Regions from separate parts of the Rhizobium sp. BK312 genome, predicted to be linked through region 2. Evidence: predicted binding sites of a transcription regulator. Region 2 holds the regulator's gene; each other region holds the start of a gene.
What was found. The regulator PhoB, encoded in region 2, activates phosphate uptake and scavenging genes when phosphate is short. The targets are predictions, from matches to a motif close to TGTCATNNANCTGTCAT.
Positions count from the first base shown of each region.

Region 1: a site for PhoB is predicted at 2,559-2,575, ahead of FHT85_RS25160 (NAD-glutamate dehydrogenase). Genes of this name have one in related genera too.
Region 3: a site for PhoB is predicted at 1,891-1,907, ahead of FHT85_RS05965 (alkaline phosphatase). Genes of this name have one in related genera too.
Region 4: a site for PhoB is predicted at 1,642-1,658, ahead of phnC (phosphonate ABC transporter ATP-binding protein). Genes of this name have one in related genera too.

Region 1 is NZ_JACHZP010000010.1:81,715-85,797, reverse strand. It holds gene FHT85_RS25160 (NAD-glutamate dehydrogenase) at 1-2,348, opposite strand, end outside; gene pdxY (pyridoxal kinase PdxY) at 2,643-3,518, shown strand; gene FHT85_RS25150 (YggS family pyridoxal phosphate-dependent enzyme) at 3,537-4,083, opposite strand, start outside.
Region 2 is NZ_JACHZP010000005.1:430,889-434,971, reverse strand. It holds gene FHT85_RS17020 (aspartate aminotransferase family protein) at 1-1,158, opposite strand, end outside; gene FHT85_RS17015 (GcrA family cell cycle regulator) at 1,583-2,119, shown strand; gene phoB (phosphate regulon transcriptional regulator PhoB) at 2,209-2,892, opposite strand; gene phoU (phosphate signaling complex protein PhoU) at 2,924-3,637, opposite strand; gene pstB (phosphate ABC transporter ATP-binding protein PstB) at 3,689-4,083, opposite strand, start outside.
Region 3 is NZ_JACHZP010000002.1:263,909-267,991, forward strand. It holds gene FHT85_RS05950 (TerC family protein) at 1-138, opposite strand, end outside; gene FHT85_RS05955 (cyclopropane-fatty-acyl-phospholipid synthase family protein) at 301-930, opposite strand; gene FHT85_RS05960 (Lrp/AsnC family transcriptional regulator) at 1,167-1,646, opposite strand; gene FHT85_RS05965 (alkaline phosphatase) at 1,947-3,701, shown strand; gene FHT85_RS05970 (hypothetical protein) at 3,775-4,083, shown strand, end outside.
Region 4 is NZ_JACHZP010000005.1:64,355-68,437, reverse strand. It holds gene phnL (phosphonate C-P lyase system protein PhnL) at 1-310, shown strand, start outside; gene FHT85_RS15155 (DapH/DapD/GlmU-related protein) at 307-924, shown strand; gene FHT85_RS15150 (pyridoxamine 5'-phosphate oxidase family protein) at 1,016-1,570, shown strand; gene phnC (phosphonate ABC transporter ATP-binding protein) at 1,795-2,649, shown strand; gene phnD (phosphonate ABC transporter substrate-binding protein) at 2,745-3,656, shown strand; gene phnE (phosphonate ABC transporter, permease protein PhnE) at 3,723-4,083, shown strand, end outside.

The DNA.
Region 1 (4,083 bases), on a different contig from region 2:
TAGACGAAGATTTCACGGAAGGGCCGGGGTTCGGGCAGGCCGTCGAGCAGCTTCGGATCGAGCTTGAAGGCAAGCATGGCCTTAGGCGTGCCGTCCGCATTTTTCTGGAAGTAATTGGTGCGCAGTGTCGCGTCGATGGCGTTGACGTAACGGCGCAGGATGCGGTCGTCATCGAGACTCGGTACGTCGGCAAGCTTGGTTTCGATGGCAGCATGCAGTTCCGGGAGCTTCTTCGTGCGGCTCTTGTCGCTGAGCTTCGGATCGAGCGTGTCGTGAAACAGGCGGAAGAGCGAGGCGGCGATCCCGGGATATTTATCCAGGGTAGAGGCGATATAATCCTGCGAATAGGCAATACCGGCCTGGCGCAGATAGCGAGAATAGGCGCGCAACACGTTAGTTTCGCGAGCGGAGAGATCGGCGGAGACGATCAGCCGATTGAAAGCGTCATTGTCGATCGTGCCGCCGAAGGCGGCGAGGAAGGCTTCTTCAAGGGCAGCGCCGTGGCGAGCGAGATCGATCGTCATGCCGCTGCGGGTTTCGAGCTCCATGTCGTGGAGGACGACATGGCCGGTCGAGCCGTCTTTGGCCGTGACATAGATATCGAAGGTGCGCTCGCTGATAACGTTGAAACCGAGATTTTCGAGCAGCGGCACGCGGCGCGACAGCGCCAGGTTGCCGTCACCATGGAAGATCTTCAGCGAGAGAATGTCACCCGCTTCATCCTTGCGGATATAGAAGGCGATGCGGATCGGCTCGGTGCCGGCCGTGGCAATAATATCAGGCAGATCGGCAAAGGCGTCTTCCGGCGAGAAGGCTTCCTGGAAGGCCTGGCTAACGGAAATGTTCGGCGCCTTTGGACCTGCCAGCATGGCAAAGCGTTCGTCCCAGCGGGCTGTTATGGCGCGTATCGCTTCTTCGAGCTTGGCTTGCGGAACATGCGGCGTCTTTCCGGCGCTGCGGCCGATAATGAAATGCACGCGCGCCACTCCGCCTTCCGGGAAGGCGGGATAATAGGCGGAGACGCGGCCGTCATAGACGGTCTTCAGATAATTGCCGATCTTTTCACGAACGACGGAATCATACTCTTCGCGCGGGACATAGACGATGACGGAGACGAAGCGGTCGAAATGGTCGATGCGCGGCAAAACGCGTACGCGCGGCCGATCGGTCAGGTCGTTGATCTGCTCGGCGAAATTTGCCAGCAATGAGGTGTCGATCTGGAAGAGATCGTCGCGGGGATAGGATTCCAGCGTGTTTTCGAGCGTGCGACCCGAGTGGCTTGTCGGATCGAAGCCGAAGTGATCCTTGACCTTCTGCAGCTTCGAACGCAGCAACGGCACTTCGGTGGCAGCACTCGTATAGGCCGTCGATGTGAAGAGGCCGACGATGCGCAGTTCGCCCGTAACATTGCCATCAGCATCGAAACGCTTGACGCCGACATAATCCATATAGGCACGGCGGTGGACGATCGACTTGACGTTGGCCTTGGTGACGATCAGGAAATCCGGGCCGTCGAGGAAGGCGAGGATTTCCGGCGTCGTGGTGACGGCGTCTTTGCCCTGCCGGAGAACGCGAACATCCGGATTGGAGAGAATGCCGAGGCCGGTACCGCGATCCCGCTCGACCTTGGCGTTGACGCCCTTGCCGGAATAGACATATTCGCGCATGCCGAGGAAGGTGAAATTGCCGTCGCGTAGCCAGGCAAGGAAGGCAAGCGCCTCATCGCGGTCATTCTTGCGGCGGCCGGCAGCCTCATAGGTTGATAGTTCCGATATCACGGTATCGAGGCGCGACAGCATCGGCTTCCAGTCGGAAACGGCAAGATGCGTCTGATCGAGCACGGTCTGGATCCGCTTGGTCAGATCGGTCGCCTGCGCTGTCGTCAGAGGCGAGAGATGAAGCTGGATATGGCTGACCCGATGGGCTGGATCGCTCGGGCGATCGGCGGAATAAAGGCTCGGCTCCTTACCCTTCTCGATGACCAGGATCGGATGCACCGCCATATAGAGATCGCGATAGCTGCTGGTCACTTCGCCCATGATCGATTCATAAAGGAAGGGCATATTGTGGTCGGTGATCGAAAGGATCGAGACGGCAACGCCATCGGGTTCGATACCGCCGACCTGCTCGATGCTGACGCGGGGGGACGTGGCGCTCCAGGCTGCGAGTTCCTTGGCCGCATGCGCCGCGGCAAGTGCCAGCATCTCCGGGCTGTAAAGCTCCATGTCGTCATTGCTAGCCCGGCCAAACAGGATTTCGGGATCGAGATGTGCCTCGCCTGTCGCAGCCGCAATCTTGCGTGCCGCCTCGATCTGTTTTTCCCGTTTCGGATTAGTCTTGGGCGCCATGAAATTCCTCCCGATTTTCGAACTTTGACGACAGTAGCAGAAGGTTTAGCGAAAAAACTGGCAAAAAGAATGCGAATTTGGTTCGTTTCGGACTGATTTTGGTCGGTTTTTTTGAAAAAACTTGCCGAAAACGGCGATGTTGACGAAAAACAGGCTTAATCGGCGAGAAATTGGCGGAATCAACTCGTCAACAGAGGTTTTCATGACTCCGTGAAGGGCGGTTGACAGAGTGCCGCGAAAGGGATCATCAACTTGCGCCATTGCAGTTTGAAGCCCTGAACTGAAAGCACAATCATGTCGCAAGTGTCGGCCGGCGCCGTTATCGTCATTTCCAGTCATGTCGTTCGAGGGTCCGTTGGCAATCGCGCTGCAGTCTTTGCTCTGGAAACACTCGGCCATCCGGTCTGGGCGCTGCCGACCATCGTTCTGCCATGGCACCCTGGCCATGGCCGCTCGACGCGGCTAACCTTCAACGAAGCCGATTTCGACCATGCGATTGACGATCTTATCGCCGCACCCTGGCTTTCCGAGGTCAAGGCGGTGCTATCGGGCTACTTCGGCAACGCCGCCCAGGCGTATGCCGTCGCCCGGCTGGTGACGGCTCTGCGGGAGAAAAACCCGGATATTCTCTATGCCTGTGATCCCGTCATCGGCGATGCCGGCGGGCTGTATGTGCCGCAGGCGACAGCGGAAGCGATCCGCGACTGCCTGATCCCGCTGGCGTCACTCGCAACGCCGAACCGCTATGAGCTTGCCTGGCTGGCGGGAGCGCCGCTCGAGGATAACAACGCCATCATGGAGGCGGCGCTCGCGCTTGGACCGTCGCGCATGCTGGTGACGTCCGCCGTTCCGATGATGGCCGGTGGTATCGGGAACCTCTATCTCAGCGGCCGAAACGCACTGCTTGCCGAGCATCGCAGCGTCGAAGGCGCACCAAATGGGCTCGGCGATCTCCTGTCTGCCGTCTTCCTGTCGCGCCTGCTTTCGGGGATGGATGAGGAGCGGGCATTGCAGCTGACGACGGCCAGCGTCTTCGAGGTGCTGGCACGAGCCGTCAAGCGCGGCAGCAACGAGCTGACGCTGGCCGTAGATTCCGCAAGCCTGTCGACACCGATGGCGATGGTGCAGCTGCGCCACCTTGTCCATCCAGCACAACGCAGGAAAAAGTAACGGCCAGAGCTTTTTAGCCTATCGCGCGCCGAAGATCGCCGAGCCGACGCGAACACTGGTCGCGCCGAAGGCAACTGCGATTTCATAATCGCTCGACATGCCCATCGAGAGCTTTTCGACGCCGGCCTGCTTGGCGAGCTTTGCAAGCAGGGCAAAATGCGGCCCCGGATTTTCGTCGGCGGGCGGGATGCACATCAGGCCCTCTATGGAAAGCCCGAGCTCCTTACGGCAGAGATCGACGAAACTGGCCGTATCGTCGGGCGCGATACCCGCCTTTTGCGGCTCTAACCCGGTATTGACCTGTACGTAGAGCCGAATGGCCTTGCCCTGTCGCTTGATTTCATCGGCAATGGCCCGCGCGATCTTTTCCCGGTCAACGGTTTCGATCACGTCGAACAGCGCCACGGCGTCTGCGGTCTTGTTCGATTGCAGCGGCCCGATTAGATGCAATTCAATCCCGGGCGTTTCGGTCTTGAGCTCTGGCCACTTGCCCTGGCTCTCCTGCACGCGGTTTTCGCCAAACACCCGCTGGCCGGCCGAAATCGCCGGGCGGATCTGACCGGCA
Region 2 (4,083 bases):
GGCGCGCTCCAGGCGGGCGAGACCTTCGCGTGCTTCCTCGGCAGTGACGACCAGCGGCGGCAGCAGGCGGATGACGTTGTCGCCGGCCGGAACGCCGAGCAGATGCTCGGCACGGATCGCCTGCAGCAGCTCTCCCTGCGGAATGGCCGCCTTGATGCCGAGCATCAGGCCTTCACCGCGAACGTCCTCGATGATGTCAGGAAAACGATCCTTGAGCGAGGCGAGCCCCTGGCGGAAGACCAGCGAGACATCGCGCACATGCTGCAGGAAGCCTTCGGCAAGCACGATATCGAGAACCGCATTGCCGACTGCCATGGCAAGCGGATTGCCGCCATAGGTCGAGCCATGCGTGCCGGCCTTCATGCCGGAAGCGGCTTCCGCCGTCGCAAGGCACGCACCGAGCGGGAAACCGCCGCCGATACCCTTGGCGACCGCCATGATGTCAGGCTTGATACCGGACCATTCATGGGCAAAGAGCTTGCCGGTACGGCCGACGCCACACTGTACTTCGTCGAGGATCAAAAGCAGGCCGTGCTCATCGCAGATCTCCCGCAGCCCGCGCAGGAATTCGTTGGTTGCCGGGCGGATACCGCCCTCGCCCTGCACCGGCTCGATCAGGATCGCAGCCGTCGCATCCGTGATGGCGGCACGCACGGCGTCAAGATCGCCGAACTGCACCTGGTCGAAGCCCGGTGCCTTCGGGCCGAAGCCTTCGATATATTTTTCCTGGCCACCAGCGGCGATCGTTGCGATGGTGCGGCCGTGGAAGGCGCCTTCGAAGGTGATGATATGGAACTTCTCGGGATGCCCCTTGGCGAATTGATAGCGCCGCGCAGTCTTGATGGCGCACTCCAGCGCCTCCGCGCCCGAATTGGTGAAGAACACCTTGTCGGCGAAGGTCACTTCCGTCAGCCGCTTCGACAGCTTCTCCTGGCCGGGCACCTCATAGAGGTTGGACAGGTGCCAGACCTTGTCGGCCTGCGCCTTCAGCTCGGCGACAAGATGGGGATGAGCATGACCGAGCGAATTGACCGCGACGCCGGCTGCGAAATCGAGGTAGCGTTCGCCATTCTCAGTGACCAGCCAGACGCCCTCGCCTCGCTCGAACCGCAGCGGAGCGCGCAAGTAGGTGTCGTAAAGCGGCGTGGTCTCGGCCATGGCCATATCTCCTGATCACAACTTTAAGGACCGATCGCTTCCATTTGATGAAACGGGTCCGAAAAAATCAAAAATGCCGCCTTGCGGCGGCTCGGGCACTATTGATGTTTTGCACCGCGATGTCAACAAAACTGCCGTTTTAGCAGGTGCGAGAAAAGGCTTGCCGGCAAAAGAGATGCGTCGGGCGGCGCCTATGGCAGAAATGCCACGCCCGGACAGCAAGTTGGGGAAAACCTCGAAATCGATTCCTCAAGATTCCCGCGACTCTTGTCACGGAGTCAGCCTCACACTAGGTTAAAAACCAATTGCTAGACTGCATGCGGCGGAACTAGTCACCACAATTTTAGAGCGTTTCGCGCCTCGATACCATGCGAGGCAATGGTGAGGGATTCTGCCATCGGAAACGCGACAGCGGAGACAGGGCATGAATTGGACAGACGAACGCGTCGAGAAGCTGAAAAAGCTATGGTCCGAAGGATTGAGCGCCAGCCAGATCGCTGCGCAGCTCGGTGGCGTGAGCCGTAATGCCGTTATCGGCAAGGTACATCGCCTGAACCTCCCCGGCCGAGCGAAGGCGGGCGGCACGACAACCGCAGCGCGCACGCCGAAGCGCAGCGCAGCGGCACCTCGCGCTGCGACCTACGGATCGCGCGTTGCTACCCGCACGGTGGTTGCCCGCCAGCAGGGCGCAACCATGCTGAAGGAAGAGATCGAGATCGATTCCGTCAACGAAATCCAATATCGCCCGGCATCGAACGTCGTCGTTCCGATCTCCCGCCGCCTCGGCCTGACGGAACTGACGGAGCGCACCTGCAAGTGGCCGGTCGGCGATCCGCTGAAGGACGATTTCCATTTCTGCGGCAATGAGAGCCCAGATTCATCGCCTTACTGCACCTACCATCAGCGCCTGGCCTACCAGCCGGTGCATGAACGGCGTAGGCCGGCCCAGCCGCGTGGCTGAGAGGCTTGATGACTGAGATAAAGAAACGGGCCCTTGAGGCCCGTTTTCTGTTTCCGCCGCTATGTTGATGCCTGATCGGGTATCCCCGCTCAGGCCTCCATGGAATAGCCCGCGCCGCGAACGGTGCGAATGACATCCTGCATATTGGAGAAATTGAGCGCCTTGCGCAGGCGGCCGACATGGACGTCGACCGTGCGTTCGTCGACGTAGATATCGTGACCCCATACGCCGTCGAGCAGCTGCGAACGCGAGAAGACGCGGCCCGGCGAGGACATCAGGAACTCCAGCAGGCGGAATTCCGTCGGCCCCAGCCGCACTTCGCGGCTCTTGCGGTGGACGCGATGGGTTTCGCGATCCAGCTCGATATCGCCGCAGCGCAGCACCGTGGAGAGAACCTCCGGGCGGGCACGCCGCAGCATCGCCTTGACGCGAGCCATCAGCTCCGGCGTCGAGAACGGCTTGACGACATAATCGTCCGCGCCGGTCGAAAGCCCGCGCACGCGCTCGCTTTCCTCGCCGCGGGCCGTCAGCATGATGATCGGCAGGCGCTCCGTCTCCGGCCGCATACGCAGCCGGCGGCAGAGCTCGATGCCCGATACGCCGGGGAGCATCCAGTCGAGGATCAGGAGATCGGGGATGCGCTCCTGGAGACGCAGCTCGGCCTCATCGCCTCTGAGGATCGTGTCGACCTCGAAGCCTTCGGCCTCAAGATTGTAGCGCAGCAGAACGCTGAGCGCTTCCTCGTCTTCTACAACAGCAACTCTCGGAACCATGCGCCTATGGTCTCCTTTCTTCGCTTTCGGATTATTCGGTCACTGCGCCGACGGTATTGGCGGTATCGTCCTTCGGGCGCTCGCCTTCCGGCTGCGCGCCCGTCGCCATGTAATAGATCGTCTCGGCGATGTTGGTGGCATGGTCGCCGATGCGCTCAATGTTCTTGGCGCAGAAAAGAAGATGCGTGCAGGTGGTGATGTTGCGCGGATCTTCCATCATGTAGGTCAGCATCTCGCGAAAGAGCGAGGTGTACATGGCGTCGATTTCCTCGTCGCGTTCGCGGATCGACACGGCCTTGTCCGGCGAGCGGGTCGCGTAGACATCCAGAACTTCCTTGAGCTGGCTCAGCGCCAGTTCGGAGAGATGCTCGATGCCGCGGGCGAGACGGCGCGGGACACCGGTGCCCTGGACGGCGATGACGCGCTTTGCGGTGTTCTTGCCGAGATCGCCGACGCGCTCCAGATCGGATGCGATGCGGATCGAGCCCATGATTTCACGCAGATCCGCCGCCATCGGCTGACGGCGGGCGATGGTAACGATCGCCTTGTCGCCGACTTCGCGCTCGGCATGGTCGAGAACGACGTCGTCGGAGATGACCTTCTGGGCCAGGGCAGCGTCGCTGTTGACCAGCGCGCGTACGCTGTCGCTAACCATCTGCTCTGCCAGGCCGCCCATTTCAGCAATGCGGCGCGTCAGGAACTTCAGGTCTTCGTCATAGGCAGAGAGAATGTGAGTGGAGACCATTTTTCTATCCTCAAGGTGAACTGTGTGAAATGAGCCGCGCGCCTGATATCATCAACCAAAACGGCCCATGATGTAATCCTGCGTGCGGAAATCGTCGGGATTGGTGAACATCTTATCGGTGTCGTTCTCCTCGACCAGGTGGCCGAGATGGAACATTGCGGTACGCTGCGAGACGCGGGCTGCCTGCTGCATGGAATGCGTCACGATGACGATGGTGAAATTCTCCCGCAGTTCGTGGATGAGATCCTCGACCTTGGCGGTTGCGATCGGATCAAGCGCCGAGCATGGCTCGTCCATCAGGATGACCTCCGGGCTGACCGCGACGGCGCGGGCGATGCACAGACGCTGCTGCTGACCGCCCGATAGGCTCGTGCCGGCATCATGGAGCCGATCCTTGACCTCGCCCCAGAGACCGGCCTTCTGAAGACTGCTCTCGACGATATGCT
Region 3 (4,083 bases), on a different contig from region 2:
GCCGACGCCGATCTCCTTGTTTTCCTTATGCAGGACGCCAAGATCGAAAGAGAGGATGGCGATGACGAGCGCCAGGAAGCTCATCCACATCCAGAGCGGCTTTCCCAGCCACTCGACGAAGAGCAAAGACGTTTCCATGAGAGAAAACCTCTGTCGGCGCAATGTCGGAAACGGTCCGACATCGCAAGAGCGCCGACGGCTCTCACCAGAGGGGCCCGGACCAGCGGGTTGGCCAATAGCTGGGAAGCGACTGTTAGCCTTTCAAGAGGCTTGCGCGCATTTTGCAGCAGAGCAGCAACATCATTTGCCCGTCTCATCCGTCGCCCGACCGACGTGAATGCCGTAAACGCTTGCCCTCTCCTGTGCGACGAAATCCGCCAGGGCAGGGGGAATTTCGACGTGACCGCTGTGCCGCCCGAGGATTTGGAATCCTTTTGGAAGACAGGTCGCGATGCGGTCGATTATCTTTTCATAATCGACAACAAGCATTTCCCGTCCCGCCATGAGGCTGAAAAGCTCCGCGTCGGCGATAATGTGCTCATTTTCGCAAAACCAGTAGGAGGAGATCGTCAGGTCGGGAAGATAGCCGATCGGTGCCGGCAGGTTTCGTTGCTCGAACTGGAAACGCCCAGGCAGTCCGGCAGCCGATATCAGTTCCCGGGCGAGAGAAAGCTGATGTTCGGATATGTCCAGACCGTGAAGCTGAAGCTCGGGATTGCCGGCGAGATAAGCAAAGGCAAGGCTGAAAGCGCCGGAGCCGCAGCCGAGGTCACATACTCTTCTATACTTGTGAACAGGTGCACGAAGGCTGGTGAGCGCTTGCAGGCATTTTAGTGAGTTCCGCATCCCGAATGCACGCATAAAGGCATCGGCGGCGCGGCTATAGTCGAATATCTCTATCTGACGCCTGCTTTCGACGGCATTGCGCAAGGCGATGGAATCGTTGCTGGGATGATACAGATGATTGCATCTGAGCAGGACTTCGGCAAATTCTTCGAAATGCCGCGTCTGTACATCCGTGGTCATGCAAGCCGATCCTCGCCAAGGAGATTGTCTTTGGTATGATTGGAAGGGCTGTATGCGGAGAAAGCAACCCCTCAAAACTTGCCCTTGACGCTCAACAGGGCACGGCCGCGTGGCGGTGACCGCCAAGTGCCTTCGCCATATCAGCCGTGTGGCAAATGAACCGGAAATCCCTCGAAGGTCTTGAGGGTATCGAGGACGATCGCCGTCTTCACGTGCTGAACCGATTCATGCGGAAGCAGCACGTCGTTGACGAAACGGGAGAGATCGGTAAGCCCGCGGGTGGCGACCTTCAGGTGATAGTCCATTTCGCCCGTCAACGCATAGGCTTCCAGCACCTCGGGCAGACCGTTGATGAGCTGCGAAAACCGGCGGGCATTATCGCGATTATGAGTGGCGAGCGTCACAGAAATGACCACGAGCATGTCCAGCCCCAGCCTCTGCCGGTCGAGATTGGCCTGGTAGCTGCGAATATAGCCCTCCGCCTCCAGTCGTGTGCGGCGGCGCGAGCATTGCGAAGGCGATAGCGCGATGCGTTCACCCAGCTCGTTGTTCGTCAGCCTGCCGTCTTTCTGAAGCTCCTCCAGCAGGCGTAGATCCAGTTTATCGAGCTGTTCTTCCATTGCGAAAAATCCTCAAAATCCTCACGAAACGTGCGTAATATTTTCCCCTTCGGTTAAGATAGCAAGTTTTCACTCACGGCGATCAATATAGCTTGCATGATAATGGATTGCGGATGACGACGAATTGACGGGACCGTTTGCATGTGTGCGCAGCATTTTAGATGCGGCACATACAATCAGGATTGCTTATCGGTTTCCGTTTTGGAATTAGTGGTTGCGGAAAGTTGACCCATTTTTACATGATTGTCATCTGGCTTTTATATGTGGGGAGCGGGAAGCAACCAAACGCAGGGGGTATAAATGCGTAAACTTCTTCTCGCCATGATGTCTGCGACCGTAATGTCCGGCGCAGCCCATGCAGCGACAGTCTATCCGTTGGACCGAGCAACGGTACTCGCCGGCTCTCCGTTCGATTTCAAGGTGGAATTCAGCCAGGTCGTGAAGCCGGAAGACGTGAAGGTCACGGTCAACGGCGAAAGCTACGACGCGGTTTTCGGTAAGGCGGCTGATTTCGTCGGCGAAGAAAAGGGTGCTGAGGACAAGGTTCTCGGATCTGCCCTGATCCTGCGTGGCGTCAAGCTCGCAAAGCCCGGCCAGTACAAGGTCGAGGTTTCGGCCGGCGACGAGAAGAAATCCGTCAACTGGGATGTTTATGGCACTTCGGCGACGCCGAAAGCCAAGAACATCATCTTCCTGCTCGGCGATGGTCTCTCGGTTGCGCATCGCACCGGCGCCCGCCTCATGTCCAAGGGCATGACCGAAGGCAAGGCCAATGGCCGCCTCGCCATGGACGACATCCCGCCGGTTGCCTTCATCGGCACGTCCTCGACCTCGGCGATTGCCACCGACAGTGCCAACACCATGTCGGCTTACATGACCGGCCACAAGTCGGCCGTGAACGCCCTCGGCGTCTATGCCGACCGCACGCCGGCAAGCCTCGATGATCCCAAGGTCGAAACCATCGGCGAGGCCCTGCGCCGCACCGGCAAGAAGTCGCTTGGCATCGTCACCACGGCCGAAGTCGAGGATGCGACGCCGGCAGCGCTCGTTTCCCATACCCGCAAGCGTGGCGACAAGGCCGATATCGTCGGCATGATGTATGACGTCAAGCCGGATGTCCTGCTCGGCGGCGGCTCGGCCTATTTCCTGGCGAAAAGCGTGCCCGGTTCCAAGCGCAAGGACGATAAGGATTATATCGCGCTCTTCAAGGATGCCGGCTATGCCGTTGCGACCGACAAGAACGAACTGGCGGCTGCCGCCGGCTCGAACCAGGACAGGCTGCTCGGCCTGTTCCATACCGGCAATCTCGACGTCACGCTCGACCGCGAATTCCTCAAGAAGGGCACTGTCGACAAGTTCCCGAACCAGCCAGGCCTCGTCGATATGACCAAGGTCGCGCTCGGCAAGCTTTCCAAGAATCCGGATGGCTTCTTCCTGATGGTCGAGGGTGCGTCCATCGACAAGATGAGCCATCCGCTCGATTGGGATCGCGCTCTGGTCGATACGATCGAGTTCGACAAGGCCGTTGCCGTCGCCCGCGAATTCCAAGCCAAGAACCCGGATACGCTTATTGTCGTCACCGGCGACCATACGCATGGCGTCTCGATCATCGGCACTGTCGACGATAACAAGCCGGGCACGGAAATGCGCGAGAAGGTCGGCACCTATGCGGCGGCCGGCTTCCCGAACTATGAGGACAAGGATGGCGACGGCTATCCGGACCGCGTCGACGTTTCGCGCCGCCTGTTCATCGCCGCCAACAACGGTCCTGACCACTACGAAACCTTCCGTCCGAAGCTCGATGGTCCTTTCGTTCCGGCGATCCAGAACGAGAAGAAGGAATATGTCGCCAATGAAGCCTACAAGGATGTGCCCGGTGCCGTCTTCGTGCAGGGCAACCTTCCGAAGGACGAGGACAGCGGTGTCCACGCCGTCGACGATGTCGTGCTCCAGGCGGCAGGTCCAGGTGCCGAAGGCTTCCGTGGTTACATGGAACAAAGCGATGTCTACCGCGTGCTGGCCGATACTTTCGCGCTCGGCACCGAAAAGATGTAAGTCCTGACAGGCCATGTGAATAGGACAGGCGGTGTCGAAACCGCCTGTTTTCTCCATTTTATGAGGGTACGCGATGTCGAAGCATCAGATCGCCACCATCAATCGCCGAGACTTTCTGGCCGCCGCTGCAGCCTTGCCTGTCATGGGCATCGCGGTACGTGCCAAGGCCTCCGAGAAACTAGGCTTCGGTGAGCTCTACAAGAGTTTCGGTCCGCTCGGGCTCGAATTTTCCGACAAGGTCAAGCAGTCGAGCGGCAAGGACGTCGCCATCAACGGCTTCATGGCGCCGCCCTTGAAGGCGGAGGCGGCCTTCTTCGTGCTCACGGAAATCCCGATGTCGCTTTGCCCCTTCTGCTCTTCCGATGCCGACTGGCCAGATAAT
Region 4 (4,083 bases), 370 kb from region 2:
CGAGCTGCTAGCACAACTGAACTTGCCGAAGGAACTTTGGCAGCTGCCGCCCGCCACTTTCTCGGGCGGCGAACAGCAGCGCGTCAACATCGCCCGCGGCTTCATCACCGACCACGCCATTTTGCTGCTGGACGAGCCGACGGCGTCGCTCGATGCCCGCAACCGGGCCGTCGTGGTCGACATGATCGAGCAGAAGAAGGGAGCCGGCGTTGCCCTTCTCGGCATCTTCCATGACGAAGAAGTGCGCGAGGCCGTCGGCAGCCGCGTTCTCGACGTTTCGCAGTTCTCGCCGCGGAAGGCCGCCGCATGAGCCGCAAACTGGGCGAGACGCCCTTCATCAGCCCTTCGGCCAGCGTCAACAACTCGACGCTCGGCCGCTATACCGAAGTCTCCGACCACTGCCGCATCGATGAAGTCGAGATCGGCGACTATTCCTACATCATGCAGGATGGCGCGGTCTGGTGCGCGACGATCGGCAAGTTCGTCAACATTGCCGCCGCCGTGCGCATCAACGCCACCAACCACCCGACATGGCGCGCCACGCTGCACCATTTCACCTACCGCGCCGCCGACTACTGGCCGGATGCCGATATGGAGACGGATTTCTTCACCTGGCGGCGCGACAACCGCGTTGTCATCGGTCACGATGTCTGGATTGGCCACGGCGCGACCGTGCTGCCCGGCGTGACGGTCGGCAATGGTGCCGTCATCGGCGCCGGTGCCGTCGTTTCCAAGGACGTCGCGCCCTACACCATCGTCGGCGGTGTGCCGGCCAAGCTTATTCGCGAGCGTTTCACGCCCGAGGTCGGCGCGCGTATGGACAAGCTCTCATGGTGGGATTGGGATCACGATCGCCTGCGCACGGCGCTTGCGGATTTTCGCGCCCTTTCGGCGGAGGAATTTCTGGATCGCTACGCCGCCTGAGGACGCTTTCCGCCCAAGCCGGGCTTGCAGGAGACCGGCGGCCGCTTCAGCCTCGGGCGATCTGTCTAGCTCGAATTAAGGAGGCCTCTTAATGGCAAAGCAATTTTCCAGCGTTGACGACCGGCTTCGCGATTTCATCGCGCGGCAGCATATCTTCTTCACGGCGTCCGCGACATCGGAATCCCGGGTCAATGTTTCGCCGCGCGAAACGTTATGCCTGCGCATCATCTCCCCGAATACTGCCATTTATCTCGACCGCACCGGCAGCGGCAACGAGACATCGGCCCACATGAAGGCCGACGGGCGGCTGACGATCATGTTCTGCGCCGTCGAAGGGCCGCCGATGATCCTGCGTCTCTACGGCCGCGGGCGGATCATTCACCGATCGACACAGGAATATCGGGAATTGCTGAATGATTACTATGCGGGGGAAGAGCCGCTCGGCGCACGGCAGATCGTACGACTGGACTTCGATCTCGTACAGACTTCCTGCGGTTTCGGCGTGCCGCTCTTTTCCTACGAAGGCGAGAGGCCGAGCCTCGACCAATGGGCGAAAGCTAAGGGTCCTGATGGCATTGAAGAATATCGGCGCGAGAAGAATAGCTTCAGCATGGACGGCCTGCCGACAGGCATGTTTGACGGCTAAACTTAGCGGAAAGCCCTCAGCCGGCTAATCTTGCAAAAACGACGGGAATTGTAACAGCAGTTACATAAAACTGACATCGGAGCTTCATGAAGCGGGACTAATCGGTTGCCTTGTGATTGGCGCCGACCCCGTCGAAACTCCCTTCGAGGCAGGGGCATGCGCCCATTCTTAGCACCGGTACCGCTGAAATTTTTGCAGCCCGGCAGCCGCGAAAGGGAAGCACTATGTTCGAACTCAGGAATGTCTCGCGCCGGTTTGGAAACAAGCTCGCTGTCGATTCCGTGACTTTGGACATACCGCAGGGACAGATGGTCGGCGTCATCGGCCGTTCCGGCGCCGGCAAGTCGACTTTGCTGCGCATGATCAATCGCCTCGCCGATCCGAGTTCCGGTTCCATCCATTTCGCCGGCACCGAGGTTTCGAAGCTCAGCGGCCGTGCGTTGCGCAGCTGGCAGCGCGATTGCGCCATGATCTTCCAGCAGTTCAACCTCGTTCCGCGCCTCGACGTGCTCACCAACGTCATGCTCGGCCGGCTGAACCAGCGTTCGACGGTACTGAGCCTGCTGTCCGTCTTTTCCCGTGAGGAACGCATTGAAGCCATCGCGGCACTCGAGCGTCTCGGCATCGAGCAGACGGCCCTGCAGATGGCCGGCACACTTTCGGGCGGCCAGCAGCAGCGCGTCGCCATCGCCCGCGCCCTTATGCAGCAGCCGAAGATGATGCTGGCCGACGAGCCAATCGCCTCGCTCGATCCCCTCAACGCCAAGATCGTCATGGATGCGCTGCGCGACATCAACGAACGTGAAGGCATCACCGTCATCACAAACCTGCATACGCTGGATACGGCGCGCAACTATTGCGAACGCATCGTCGGCATGGCAGCCGGTAAGGTCGTCTTCGACGGCAAGCCAACCGATCTGACGGCAGCCGCCGTCAAAGAAATCTACGGCACCGATAAGGACGGCGCCGGCATCGACGAGAGCATGACGTCGACATCCATCAATATCGCCGATCAGGCCGCGCAAGCCGCGGCGACTGAATCTGCCGGCCCGCAACCGCTGGCACTGGCCGGTCTCTGAGAGGGACGGCCGGGATCGAAGGCCCGCGTCAAGGGCGCATTTCTTCTATCAGATCGAAGACATCCGGGGACACCGGTTAATCAGGAGACGAACCCATGTTGAAGAAAGCACTTTTTGCCGCTACGGCGCTGGTTGCGCTCGCAGCCGGCGCTGCTGCCAACGCAGCAGACCTCAAGGAATTCCGCATCGGCATTCTCGGCGGCGAAAACGAAGCCGACCGCCTGCGCAATTACGCCTGCCTTTCCGACCACCTGAAGAAGGAATTCGGTTTCGAGAAGGTTTCGCTGTTCCCGGCTGCCGACTATAACGGCGTTATCCAGGGCCTGCTCGGCGGCACGCTCGACTTCGCCGAACTCGGCGCTTCCGGCTATGCAGCCGTCGCCATCAAGGACCCGAAGGCCGTTACCCCGATCCTGACCACGCAGCAGACCGACGGCTCCACCGGCTACTACTCGATCGGCCTCGCCCTCAAGTCTTCCGGCATCAAGACGATCATAGACGCCAAGGGCAAGAAGCTCGGCTACGCCGATCCGGACTCCACCTCGGGCTACCTCGTTCCCCTCACGCAGATTCCGAAGACCACCGGCGTGCCGAACGACAAGTTCTTCGGCTCGACCCAGTTCAACGGCGGCCATGAAAACAACCTGCTCGCCGCCTATGACGGCAAGGTCGACGTCGCTGTCGACGATTCCTCGGGCGTTGGCGATTTCAAGGACGGCTTCACCTCCGGCACCTTCCGCAAGGAAGTCGACAAGGGCGCCGTGGATCCGAACAAGCTCGTCGAAGTATGGCGTTCTCCGCTGATCCCGAACGGCCCGCTCGTCGTTCGCAACGCTCTCGGCACCGAATGGCAGACGAAGCTGACGGACTTCTTCATGAAGCTCCCGACGGCCGACGCCAAGTGCTTCAACGCCATCGAAGGCGGCGACTTCAAGGGCTACGTCAAGGTTACCCCGGACTTCTACAACGCCGTCATCGACGTTCGCAAAGCTGCCATCGGCGGCTGATCCGCATTCCGATAATTGGGCGGCCGGCAACGGCCGCCCTTTTGCTATTCACAGAGGCTTGACTTCATGACGATCGCCGATACGCACCCGAACATGCAGAGCGCGCCACAGAGCGCCAAGGAGATCGGCGACGCCTGGAACAAGATGGTGGCCAAGCGCCGCCTCTACACCGGCATCGGCCTCGTGATCCTGCTCGCCGCCTTCGTCAGCTCGGTGCGCTTCGCCGACGAAAACAACGCCGGACATTTCTTTGATCGCCTGCCGCATCTCTTCGATTTCCTGAGCTGGCTCATTCCAAAGGACTGGTCGGACGTCTATCGCGCGCTCTTCGATCTGCCGAGCCCGAATGGAGCCAATGGCGCCGGCGGCGAGGAGTTCAATTTCCCGCTCGGCCGCGTCTATGTCTGGGGCAATTTCTATATCCCTG